3 regions of the Limnohabitans sp. JirII-29 genome follow, and region 1 is predicted to be linked to each of the others. Evidence: predicted binding sites of a transcription regulator. Region 1 holds the regulator's gene; each other region holds the start of a gene.
The links. Region 1 encodes HrcA, which represses chaperone genes, less so after heat shock. Its sites were predicted from a motif close to TTAGCACTCNNNNNNNNNGAGTGCTAA; they were not measured.

Region 1 (4,217 bases):
GGCTTGTCTGCCTTGGGCGCGTTGGCGGTGTTGGGGGAGCCCATGCAACTGAACGTGCTCGCAGGCCTGGCACTGGTGACCTGCGGCATTTTGTTCGGGGTGCGTAAGGCTTAAAACTCCAGCGTCTGCCCTTCGGTCATGGGCACCACTTTGATGGGGCTGCCTTTCATGGCGTCTTGGAACTCTGCCAACGTGCCTTTGGTCAAAGGGTTGGAGTTGTAGTGCATGGGCATGACCATCTTGGGTTGAATCCAGGTGCGGGCGGCAAAAGCAGCGTCCTCTGGGTCCATGGTGAAGTTGCCACCAATCGGCATGAGCACGAGGTCAGGTTTGTAGCGTTCGCTGATGAATTTCATGTCGCCAAACAAACCGGTATCGCCCATATGCCAAATCTTGAAGCCGTTTTCCAGCTCAATGATGTAGCCCACCGCTTCGCCCGCAGGATGCGATTCGTTTTTGCCGGTCGCAGGATTGTTCCAAACGATCAAGGATGAATGTTCAGCAGCCACCGCCGTGACCTTGATGCCAGGCAAAGGTTTGACGCTACCGGTTTTGTTGAACCGATGACCCAAGTTGGCAGGCAATACACCCAGCGTGATCAGCGGTGTGACCATATCAGCGGGGCCATACAACACGGTGTTGTTGAGTTTGGCCAATTCGGGTGCATCGCCTAAATGGTCCACGTGGGCGTGGGTGACCAACAACAGGTCTATCTTGCCCAACGCTGAAAAATCATTTTTGATATTGGCCGGTGTTTTAGGACCGCCCTTGAGCCAGGGGTCAATCACAATGATTTTTCCACCGGGCGACTTGATGCGAAAACCGGCCTGGCCCAACCATAGCATTTCGGTTTTGCCGTTTGACGCAGGGGCAGTTTGAGCCTGTGCGGACATGCCAAACAAAGCCACGGCGGTCAACGCCACGGCACAGTTCAATTTGAGCCAACGCGTGAGTGTCATAAGTACATCTTTCTTAAAGGGTTGCAGAAACCTTGGCATCTTTGGGTAAAAACCGCAATTCAGACAGAGGGTTTCCCGCAATCCATATGGCGAGCAGTTGCACCGGTGACAGCGCTACTTGTGGCTGAGGGCGTTGCTGACCAGCTTGGACGTGATGTCCACAATTTGAATCATGCGGTCGTAGGCCATGCGGGTTGGGCCAATCACGCCCAAGGTTCCCACCACTTGGCCATCCACCTCATAAGGGGCACTGACCACAGAAAGCTCTTCCATCGGAACAATCTGGCTCTCGCCGCCGATGTAGATGCGCACACCTTCGGCTTGGGCCGAGATATCGAGCAAGCGCACCAATTGCGCCTTTTGTTCAAACAAATCAAAGGCGCGGCGCAAATTGCCCATGTCGCTGGAAAAATCGCTGACCGACAAGAGGTTGCGTTCGCCACTGATCACCACATCGTCTTGCACTTGGGTCAAAGCTTCGGTGCTCACTTGCACCGCCGCTTGCATGAGGGTGGCGATCTCTCCACGCAGGGACTCGACTTCCAGCAGCAGCTTTTCACGCACCTGCTCAATGGCCATGCCCGAGAAGTGTTGGTTGAGGTAATTCGAGGCCTCAATCAACTGCGACTGCGTGTAATCAGCCTCTGTGAACAAGACCCGGTTTTGCACATCGCCTTCTGGCGAGACGATGATGACCAAAAAGCGTTTCTCCGACAAACGCAAAAACTCGATGTGACGAAACACCGAACTGCGTCGCGGGGCAATGACCACGCCGACGAAATGAGACAAGTCAGACAGCAAATGCGCGGCGTTGGCGATGACCTTCTGTGGTTGATCCGCCACCAGTTGCGGCGTGTGCAGCTGTTTTCGGTCGGTGGTGAGCATGGTGTCCACAAACAACCGGTAACCACGCGCGGTGGGAATGCGTCCGGCGGAGGTATGCGGGCTGACGATCAAGCCCAAAGACTCCAGGTCAGACATCACATTGCGAATCGTCGCGGGCGACAGTTCAATGCCAGTTGCGCGCGAGAGCGTGCGTGAACCGACGGGCTGCCCGTCGGCGATGTAGCGCTCTACCAGCGCTTTGAGCAGTAACTTGGCGCGATCGTCTAGCATGGTCATTTCTTGTTCGAATTTTAATGATGTAATTTGGCTATGAAATCGAAGTTTCGCCACATCGCACTGCTCGGAAAATACCAACTACCCACGGCGGGCGGTGCCAAGCCATCTACACGGCTGACCCTGGAGAGCATTGCACAGTTTCTGCACGCGCAGAACTGTGAAGTTGTTCTGGAGCACGACACCGCTGCCAACACCGGATTGTCGGGCTACCCAGTGATGGATGTACGAGGCATTGGCACACACTGCGATTTGGCCTTGGTGGTGGGAGGTGACGGCACCATGCTGGGTTATGGAAGACAACTGGCCCAGTACCAAGTGCCCTTGATTGGCATCAACCAAGGACGACTGGGATTCATCACCGACATTCCGCTGAACGCCTTTGCCGACACCTTGCAAGCCATGCTGCGCGGTGAATACGAAGAAGACAACCGCGCCATGATGCACGCCAAGGTCTGGCGCGATGGGCATTGTGTGTTTGACGCCCTGGCCCTCAACGACGTGGTGGTCAACCGTGGTGCCACCTCGGGCATGGTGGAGATGCGGGTGGAAGTGGATGGCCACTTTGTGGCCAATCAACGCGCCGATGGCTTGATCATTGCCACACCGACGGGCTCAACCGCTTACTCGCTGTCAGCAGGGGGCCCCTTGCTGCACCCCTCTTTGCCGGCCTGGGTGATGGTGCCAATTGCGCCACACACCCTCTCCAACCGCCCCATCGTGCTGGCAGACCCCGGAGAGATCGTGATCGACCTCGTGGCCGGGCGCGATGCCAGTGCCAACTTTGACATGCAATCGTTGGCCTCTTTGTTGATTGGGGACCGCATCACCGTGCGTCGCTCGCAACACAAGGCGCGCTTTTTGCACCCCAAGGGTTGGAGCTACTTTGACACCTTGCGTAAAAAACTGCACTGGAACGAGGGCGTGGCATGAGCTTGCAGCACATCGTTTTGCGCGACTTTGTGATCGTGCGGGAACTCGACCTGAACCTGTCGAGTGGCTTCACAGCGCTGACGGGTGAAACCGGTGCGGGCAAATCCATTTTGATTGACGCCTTGCAGTTGGTCCTGGGCGCGCGTGCTGACGCCAGCGTGGTGCGCGAAGGCGCTGCACGGGCTGAGATTTGTGCGGAGTTTGATGTCAACACGGATCTACACAGTTGGCTTCACGAAGAAGGCTTTGACGCTGACAGTGCACCCGCCGACAGCTTGTTGCTCAAGCGCACCATCGACGCACAAGGCAAAAGCCGCGCCTGGATAAACGGCAGCCCAGCCACTGCCACCCAGTTGCGGGCCTTGGGCGACAAAGTGCTCGACATCCACGGCCAGCACGCCTGGCAAAGCCTGACCCGCCCCGACGCAGTGCGGGGCTTGCTCGACGCCTACGCGGGTGTGAGCTTAGGGCCATTGGGTCAGTTATGGAGCACGTGGCGACGCAGCGTGCAAGCACTGCAAGATGCACGCAACGCACAACACACACTGCAAGAAGAACGTGAACGCCTGCTTTGGCAAATGACTGAAGTCGACAAACTCTCGCCTGGCAGCGACGAGTGGGACGAGCTCAACACGCAGCACACGCGCTTGTCCAACGCGCAAGCCCTGATGGACGCGACCAGCGCTGCAATAGCCGCACTGGAAGATGAAGACAACGGTGCCTTGCACCAACTGGCGCGCGCACAAGATGTGCTGCAAGACCAAGCCAGCGTGGAGGCTGAATTTGCCAACTGGGTCGATGTGCTGGCGTCTAGCCTGGCGCAAGCCGCCGATGTGGCGCACTCCTTGCACAGCTACTTGGGACATACCGAGCTGGACCCTCAGCGTTTGCACAGCCTGGATGAACGAATGTCATTGTGGATGTCACTGGCGCGCCGCTTCAAACGCACACCGCAGGAGCTCCCCGCCCTTTACCAAGAATGGCGCACACGGCTGTCGCAACTCGATGCCGCCACCGACTTGGGCGCTTTAGAAGCCACACAGGCACAGGCCGCTGTGGCTTACCAGGCACAGGCACGTGTGGTGTCACAAGCCCGCGCCAAAGCAGCACCCAAACTGGCCACCGCCATCACACAGGCCATGCAGGGGTTGGGCATGCAAGGCGGACGTTTTGAAGTACAGCTCGACAAGACCGACCAACCCACAG
Region 2 (4,217 bases), on a different contig from region 1:
GAGTCATAGCAACCAAAGTCACTGCGACGCAGCATGAGAGTGCAGGGCAAGGCGCAAACGCGCTGACAGTGGCATCGCCACGGCAAGCGGTTGCAACGCTGCCCTGTGCTCTCAGGCAAGGAGAGCTTACATGCCCATGCCGCCCATGCCGCCCATCCCACCCATATCAGGCATACCGCCGCCAGCAGCTTCTTCTTTCGGAGCTTCTGACACCATGCACTCGGTGGTCAACATCAACGAAGCCACGGAGGCTGCGTTTTGCAGCGCGGTGCGGGTCACTTTGGTTGGGTCCAAGATACCCATTTCGATCATGTCGCCATAGGTGTCGTTGGCAGCGTTGAAGCCGTAGTTACCTTTGCCAGCCAACACCGCGTTGACCACCACCGATGGTTCGCCACCGGCGTTGTACACGATCTCGCGCAGAGGCGCTTCGATGGCTTTCAACACCAGCTTGATACCGGCTTCTTGGTCAGCGTTGTCACCCTTGATGGTGCCAGCGGCTTGACGGGCACGCAGCAAAGCCACGCCACCACCAGCCACGATGCCTTCTTCCACAGCAGCGCGGGTGGCGTGCAGGGCGTCTTCCACGCGGGCTTTTTTCTCTTTCATTTCGACTTCGGTGGCAGCGCCCACTTTGATCACGGCAACACCGCCAGCCAACTTGGCCACGCGCTCTTGCAGTTTTTCGCGGTCGTAGTCAGAAGTGGCTTCTTCGATTTGCACGCGCACTTGTTTGACGCGGGCTTCGATGTCAGCAGCAGCACCTGCGCCGTCGATGATGATGGTGTTTTCTTTGCCCACTTCGATGCGCTTGGCTTGGCCGAGGTCAGCCAAGGTTACTTTTTCGAGGGTCAAGCCCACTTCTTCAGCGATCACTTTGCCGCCGGTCAAGATAGCGATGTCTTCCAACATGGCTTTGCGACGATCACCAAAGCCAGGTGCCTTGACAGCCACAACTTTCAAGATGCCACGGATGGTGTTGACCACCAAAGTTGCCAAGGCTTCGCCTTCGACTTCTTCGGCAATGATCAACAAAGGACGGCCTGCTTTGGCAACGGCTTCCAAGGTGGGCAACAGGTCACGGATGTTGCTGATCTTCTTGTCAAACAACAACACGAAGGGGTTGTCCAACAAAGCAGCTTGCTTCTCGGGGTTGTTGATGAAGTAGGGCGACAGGTAGCCGCGGTCGAATTGCATGCCTTCCACTACGTCGAGTTCGTTGTTCAACGACTTGCCGTCTTCCACAGTGATCACGCCTTCTTTGCCCACTTTTTCCATGGCGTTGGCGATGATTTCACCAATGCTGTGGTCGCTGTTGGCAGAGATCGAACCGACTTGGGCGATTTCTTTGCTGGTGGTGGTGGCCTTGGTGGCTTTCTTCAGTTCTTCGATCAAAGCAGTCACTGCTTTGTCGATGCCGCGCTTGAGGTCCATGGGGTTCATGCCTGCGGCCACGTACTTCATGCCTTCGCGCACGATGGCTTGTGCCAACACGGTGGCAGTGGTGGTGCCGTCGCCAGCGTTGTCAGAGGTCTTGGAAGCGACTTCCTTGACCATCTGGGCGCCCATGTTTTGCAACTTGTCTTTGAGTTCGATTTCTTTGGCCACGGACACACCGTCCTTGGTCACGGTGGGAGCGCCGAAAGAGCGCTCAAGCACCACGTTGCGACCCTTGGGGCCCAGGGTCACTTTGACCGCGTTGGCCAAAATGTTCACGCCTTCAACCATGCGTGCGCGGGCTTCGCCGCCGAAAATTACGTCTTTTGCTGCCATTTTGAATTCTCCAGATATTTGATTAGGCGACCACGGCGAAGAGGTCTTCTTCTTTCATGACCAACAGCTCTTCACCGTCGACTTTGACGGTTTGGCCGCTGTACTTGCCGAACAACACGCGTTCGCCAACTTTGACGTTCATGGCGAGCAGTTCGCCTTTGTCATTTTTCTTACCTGGGCCAACGGCCAGGATTTCGCCTTGATCGGGCTTTTCAGCAGCGGAATCAGGGATCACGATGCCAGAAGCGGTTTTTGTTTCGCTTTCGATACGTTTAACGATCACGCGATCGCCGAGAGGACGAAGTTTCATTGCATCTCCAAATTGGAACTAAAGGATTGAAATTACCTGGAGTCGGGTGCGAGTTGTTAGCACTCGACGCCATTGAGTGCTAATTTTAGGGCATGTCTGTGACATTTCAAGGGCAGGGGCCAAATCAGTGGGGTGTTTTGTTCAGCCTGAACCCGCGCGCGTCAGGGCAGATCGAGGTTTTCTGCCGGTGCGGTGGCGTTGCGTGGGCCCACTTGTCCCAAACGGGCCTTGAGTGACTGAGGTTGTCCGGTGATCAACGCCGCGTAGTTGGTGGTGTTGGAAAGCACCTTTTTCACATAGTCACGGGTCTCGTTGAATGGCACGTTCTCGGCCCAGATGGCACCTTCCAAGACCGGACCTGCCCCCTCGTTGGGCGCACGCCAACGGCGTGAGCGGCTTGGGCCTGCGTTGTAGGCCGCAGCGGCCAAGGGCATCGAGCCTTCAAAGCTGTCGAGCACCAATTTCAGATAACCCGTGCCGATGGCTATGTTGGTGTCGCGGTCGGTGATTTGGTCGGGTGTGAAACCGTTCATGCCGATCTTGCGCGCGGTCCACTTGGCGGTGGCGGGCATGACTTGCATCAAGCCCGAGGCGCCCACGCCAGAGCGTGCGTCCATCACAAAGCGGCTTTCTTGGCGAATCAAGCCGTACACATACGCTGGGTCGAGGTTGATGTCGCGTGCACGTGCAATGACGCTGTCTTTGAAGGGCATGGGAAAGCGCTGTTCAAAGTCCATCACCTGGCGCGTCTTGTCGCTGGTGTTGATGCAGCGGTCCCACACCTGGTGGTCGCAGGCCAGCTGAGCGGCTGCGAGCAATTCGCGGTCGCTCATCAAGCCGCTTTGACCTTGGGCATTGACCAGGTTGGTGGCGTAGTTCCATTCGCGCACACCTTCAGACCGCAAACCGATGGCCATGGCATACAGCGCACGTTGCAAGGAAGGGTTGTTGCGTGCGACTTCCATTTCTTCTGGCGCCGGTGGCGCAGGGCGAGCGGGGGCGGTCACTTTGCGGCCCAACTCTTCCAGGGCCAGTTGCTCGTAAAAGCCGCGTACGCCAGCAATGCTCTCTAGCGCGGCGGTGGCTTCTTGTTGCACTTGAGGCGTCACGCGCTTGCGTGCCAGCAAGGCGCGGGCGTGCCAATAAATCCAGGTGGGGTCGCGTCGTGCGTCGGGGCTCATGGCCTGAATGGCCGACTCCACCGTTGCCCATTTCGGGCTGTTTCCTGCGCGCAGTGCTGCGCGGGCTTTCCACGCCAACATGTCGTCATTGAGGTCTTTGTCGTGGGCCACGCGGGCGAAGTGGTCCAGCGTGTCTTCGTCCAGACGCATGGCCGATTGACGGCCAATCACCCCCCACACCCAGTGGCGTTCTTCGGTCGTGAGGTAAGGCTGCCATTTGTTTTTCATCAACCTGGCGGCTTCGTCTGCATCGGTGGCGGCCACCTTGACCAAAGCCATGACCACCAACTCTTGACGTACTTTTTGTGGGGCCGCGATGTGCTTGGCTAAGAATTTGAGGGCGTTGTTGTTCAAGTCAGTCACCGCGTTGGCGGCATCTGGCGCCACGATGAACACCGCATTGCGTGCCGTGCGTGGGCGGTTGTGTTCCATCATCAGGCGGGCTTTGCGCCAAATGTCCAAGGCCGTGAATTGCTTGTTGAAATACAAGCGGTCTGCTGCCAGCGTGCAGCCGTCATCGGCCTCGCGCATGCCCATCCAGTTGCGTCTTACCTCGTCTGCCAAATCGGGTGTTGCCCGTGGCCCTTTTTCAAGCAGCTCGACGGTCAATATGTAGCAACGCAGTTCACGGTCGTCGCGCATGCGGTAATGCGGGTGTTCGTCGCTCAGTGTGGTCCAGTCACGTCGACTGCCCAGCAGCAGCAACCAATCGTTGCGCAAGCGGTCTTCTTGGTAGGTGCCGGCATAGCGGCTCAGGTAGCTGCGCACCTCTTGCGTGCTGGCTTCATCTAGGCGGGCTTTGAGTTCCCAGTACGCGGCCCAGGCTTCGAGTGGATGGCCTTTGGCTTGCGGCAGCAAGGCACTCAAACGCTTGCGGTCGCCACGCTTGAAGGCTTGGGCCATGTCGGTGATGACCGCGTCCGCTTTCGGATCGGTGATCACCGTGGCTGCTT
Region 3 (4,217 bases), on a different contig from region 1:
TGATGGTCATGACCAAGTCATCGGGTGCTGCCAGATGGGTCAAGGTGTTCTTGAGCCATGCTGGATCGAGCACGCCCACCACAGCGCCTGCGTAAGTGCCATCGGCAAATCGCAACGGAACTGCACGCACAAAGAAATGCCCTAGAAGGGTGGCGACTGACGCCGCAAACGGTCCGTCATCGGCATGTGTGCCAGCTTCCTCGGCAATTTTTGAAAAATCGGCTTGGAAATCATTGCTGGGCAGCGACAAGATGGCGTCGCCTGCCGTGTTGACGATCAAGATGGCCAGATACGGAACGTCTGCCGAAGAGCTTTTTGATTTGAGCAAAGCATCTTTTTCTGTCAGCCCAGGCCCGTAACGCTCAAACGAATCGCGGGTGTGGACCAGGATATCGTCCACGTGTTGGGTGCGCGCCTGGACACTGAGTGCCACCAGTTTGGCCTCAGCGTCTGCTTCAGCCCACGCGCTGTCTTGGACTTGTTGACGCGCGCTGAAGACATACAGCCCGACCAAAGACAAGAGCATGCACGCCACCACCGCCCAAGTGCCCCAAATCAAAACACTTTTTCGTTGCAGCCACGTGGCCTTTGCCGCACTACGCATGACGACATGCCCCACAAAACATGGTCACCCCGTGCCTCAGATGTAGCGTGCCTGCCAATAGGCCCGGTCTGACAGCTCTGCCCAGCGCAGTTGCTGGCGTAAATAAGCGTAGTAGCTCTCGTACACCGTGCGCGAAAAGGCATCGCCTTCGACCACACTGCGAATCACGTCTGGTGTCTTTTTTCTGTACTCTTTCACGACATCGTTGGGGAAGCGCAAGATCTGGAGTTTTTTGATCGCACGCAATCGATCCAGCGCATGGGCATTTTCCGCATAGAAATGCGCTTGCGTTTCAGTGAACTCACCCCAGCAGTAGCTCTCCATGATGGCGCGGTGCGAGGGCGACAACTTGTTCCACAGCGATTGGTTGATCAGCAACTCCAGGGTGTGCCCGGGCTCGTGGAATCCGGGTGCGTAGTAGTAGTCACACACGTCTTGCAAGCCCATCTCCAGATCACTCCAGGGAGCCACCCACTCGGCACCATCCAGGCGGCCATCCAACAGCGCGGGCTTGATGTCAACGGCGGGCAAGGTCACAGGCTGGGCACCCAAGGCTTTGAAGATCTCACCACCCAGACCAGGGTATCGAATTTTGAGACCTTTCACCGATGCCAAAGAGGTGATGGGTTTGGTCATCCACCCCCCCATTTGGACACCTGTATTGCCGCATGGCATGGGCACTACACCACGCTGTGCACAGAGTTGATGCCACAACGCATAGCCTCCGCCATGTCGCAACCAGCCGTAATGTTCCACGGCCATCATGCCAAAAGGAACCGTGGAAAAGAAATTGAAGGCGGAGGATCGCGAGGTCCAGTAATACGCTGTGGAATGCGCCATGTCGATCTCGCCACTGGCCACCGCATCGAACAATTGCAATGCAGACAGCTTGGTTTGGTTGGCAAACACCACCTCAATCGTCAGCGTGCCACCCGACATGGCTTTGACCTTAGAGGCCATGCGCTTCAAGATATGGGCCGGCCCTGACAAGGTATCTGGCCAAGCGGCAACCAGCCGCAAGTTCACATGGCCCTTCGACACCGATGGCGCTTGGGGCTCAGAAGCCGCAGATGCGGCGCTTGGCAATATCGAGGCCATTGCTGTCGCACCCAGCATGCGACGCTGATGATCGACTTCCTTGTGTATACCAGCCACCATAAATAAACCTTTTTATTTAAAAATAAGTAAAATAATTATATTTGGTACTAACAAGAAAATTGACACTTTTTATTTAATTTTGGTAATGATGTATTTGTCACACGCTGCAAAAGCGGAAGCAATTTAGGGTAAACCCCTGAGAATTAGCACTCCAGATCGAAGAGTGCTAATATTGCATAACTGGTAACCGAAAGGGCTACACATGACAACACTCACACAATCTGCATTGACCGTCACCAACCCATGGGCGATGGTGCCGCCGCTGGGTAACTTGGATGCTTATATTTCAGCAGCCAACCGTTTGCCCATGCTCACGCTTGAACAAGAGCAGGAATTCGCACGCAAATTGCGAGACAACAACGACATTGAAGCGGCCGGAAAGCTGGTGCTCTCACACCTGCGCTTAGTGGTGTCGGTGTCACGCCAGTATTTGGGCTACGGACTGCCGCACGCCGACTTGATTCAAGAAGGCAATGTGGGGCTGATGAAAGCAGTCAAACGCTTCGACCCCGACCAAGGCGTGCGTTTGGTGAGCTACGCCATGCACTGGATCAAAGCCGAGATTCATGAGTACATCCTGAAGAATTGGCGCATGGTCAAGGTGGCCACGACCAAGGCACAACGCAAATTGTTTTTCAACTTGCGCTCCATGAAGCAAGGCTTCAAGGCCGATGCGTCAGCCATGGATGCCGATACCCACCGTGACACCTTGAATCCACTAGAAGTGGAGGCTGTGGCACACAAGCTCAATGTCAAAGCCGAAGAGGTGGTGGAGATGGAAATGCGCATGGCCGGTGGCGATGTGCTGCTGGACCCCACTTCCAGCGACGACAACGAAGATGCGTTTGGTCCAATTGCCTATTTGACCGACGCCAACCACGAACCCACGGCCATGATCGCGGCGCATCAGCGCGATGTGTTGGCGTCTGATGGCATTGCCGCCGCACTGAATGTGCTGGACGAACGCAGCCGCCGGATTGTGGAAGAACGCTGGTTGAAGGTGGAAGACAACGGTTCAGGCGGCATGACGCTGCATGACTTGGCCGCCGAGTACGGCGTGAGTGCTGAGCGCATCCGTCAAATCGAAGTGGCTGCGATGAAGAAGATGAAGACCGCCTTGGCTGAGTACGCTTGAAACAGCATGGCTGACTGACAAAGGCCGCTGTCACAGCGGCCTTTTTTATTTCAGCAAGGTTTTGATATCTTCTGCCAAAGCTTGCGGCCCGCTGCCATAGCGGCTGAACAAACGCAGGTTGCCCTGGGGGTCGTACACATAGCTGCCCGCAGAGTGGTCCATGGTGTAGCTGGTGGGTGTTTTGCCATCGACTTTTTTGTAATACACCTTGTAGTCTTTGGCCACGGCGGCCAACTGCTCAGGCGTGGGGATGAATGCCACAAAGCTGGGGTCAAAGTTGCCCATGTAGGCCTTGAGCAATTCAGCTGTGTCACGCGCGGGATCCACCGTGATGAACACGCCTTGCAGTTTGTCGCCATCAGCGCCAAGCAAACGCTTGACCTCGGCCAACTCGGTCATCGAGGTGGGGCAGACATCCGGGCACTGGGTGTAGCCAAAGAAGACCACCACCACCTTGCCTTTGAAGTCGGACAAGCTGCGCGTTTGGCCGTTGTGGTCGCTCAGCGTGAAGCCACGCGCGTAGTCAGCGCCTGTGATGTCGATGGCTTTGAAGCTGGGTTTGTCGGGACTGCAAGCCACCAAGGTGGCAATGGTGAATGCGCTCCAACAAGACAAAAGTGCGCGTCGTGTAAACATAGGCATCACAGGTAGTGGTCGATCAAGAGTGCCGCGAACAGCAGACTCAAATGGATGAGTGAAAAGCGAAAGGTTTTACGCGCCAGGGCATCCGAGTAGTTGCGCCACAAAGCCCAGCCATAAGCACAAAAGCCCAGACTCAACAGCACGGCACTGACCAAGTAAAGCCAACCGCTCATGCGGTAAATGAAAGGCATCAAACAAGCCGCAAACAAGACCCAGGTGTAGAGGACGATTTGCAAACGGGTGAATTCGTTGCCGTGTGTGACGGGCAGCATGGGCAAACCTGATTTGCGATAGTCCTCCACACGGTAAAGAGCCAGGGCCCAAAAGTGCGGTGGGGTCCACAAGAAGATGATCAAGAACAGAATCAGCGCCTCAGGCCCTACATCGCCTGTCATGGCCGCCCACCCGAGCACGGGCGGCATGGCCCCCGAAGCGCCCCCAATGACGATGTTTTGTGGCGTCAAAGGTTTCAAGATGACGGTATAGACCACGGCATAACCCACAAAAGTGGCAAAGGTCAGCCACATGGTGAGGGGGTTGACCCAGACATACAGAATCCAGGACCCAACCGCACACATCGCGGTTGAGAACAGCAAAGTGTCGCGATCGCTCAACTCACCTTTGGCGGTAGGACGCCAGGCCGTGCGCTTCATGCGCGAGTCGATGCCTTTTTCAACC

Region 2: a site for HrcA is predicted at 2,140-2,166, ahead of groES (co-chaperone GroES). Genes of this name have one in related genera too.
Region 3: a site for HrcA is predicted at 1,906-1,932, ahead of rpoH (RNA polymerase sigma factor RpoH). Genes of this name have one in related genera too.

Annotation. Positions count from the first base shown of each region.
Region 1 is NZ_NESB01000006.1:187,024-191,240, forward strand. It holds gene B9Z39_RS11400 (DMT family transporter) at 1-114, shown strand, start outside; gene B9Z39_RS11405 (metal-dependent hydrolase) at 111-893, opposite strand; gene hrcA (heat-inducible transcriptional repressor HrcA) at 1,074-2,075, opposite strand; gene B9Z39_RS11415 (NAD kinase) at 2,115-3,011, shown strand; gene recN (DNA repair protein RecN) at 3,008-4,217, shown strand, end outside.
Region 2 is NZ_NESB01000002.1:174,923-179,139, forward strand. It holds gene groL (chaperonin GroEL) at 127-1,773, opposite strand; gene groES (co-chaperone GroES) at 1,796-2,083, opposite strand; gene B9Z39_RS03590 (lytic transglycosylase domain-containing protein) at 2,245-4,217, opposite strand, start outside.
Region 3 is NZ_NESB01000013.1:62,910-67,126, reverse strand. It holds gene B9Z39_RS16060 (ATP-binding protein) at 1-604, opposite strand, end outside; gene B9Z39_RS16055 (TRAP transporter substrate-binding protein) at 641-1,564, opposite strand; gene B9Z39_RS17025 (hypothetical protein) at 1,542-1,730, shown strand; gene rpoH (RNA polymerase sigma factor RpoH) at 1,965-2,897, shown strand; gene B9Z39_RS16045 (SCO family protein) at 2,943-3,539, opposite strand; gene cyoE (heme o synthase) at 3,539-4,217, opposite strand, start outside.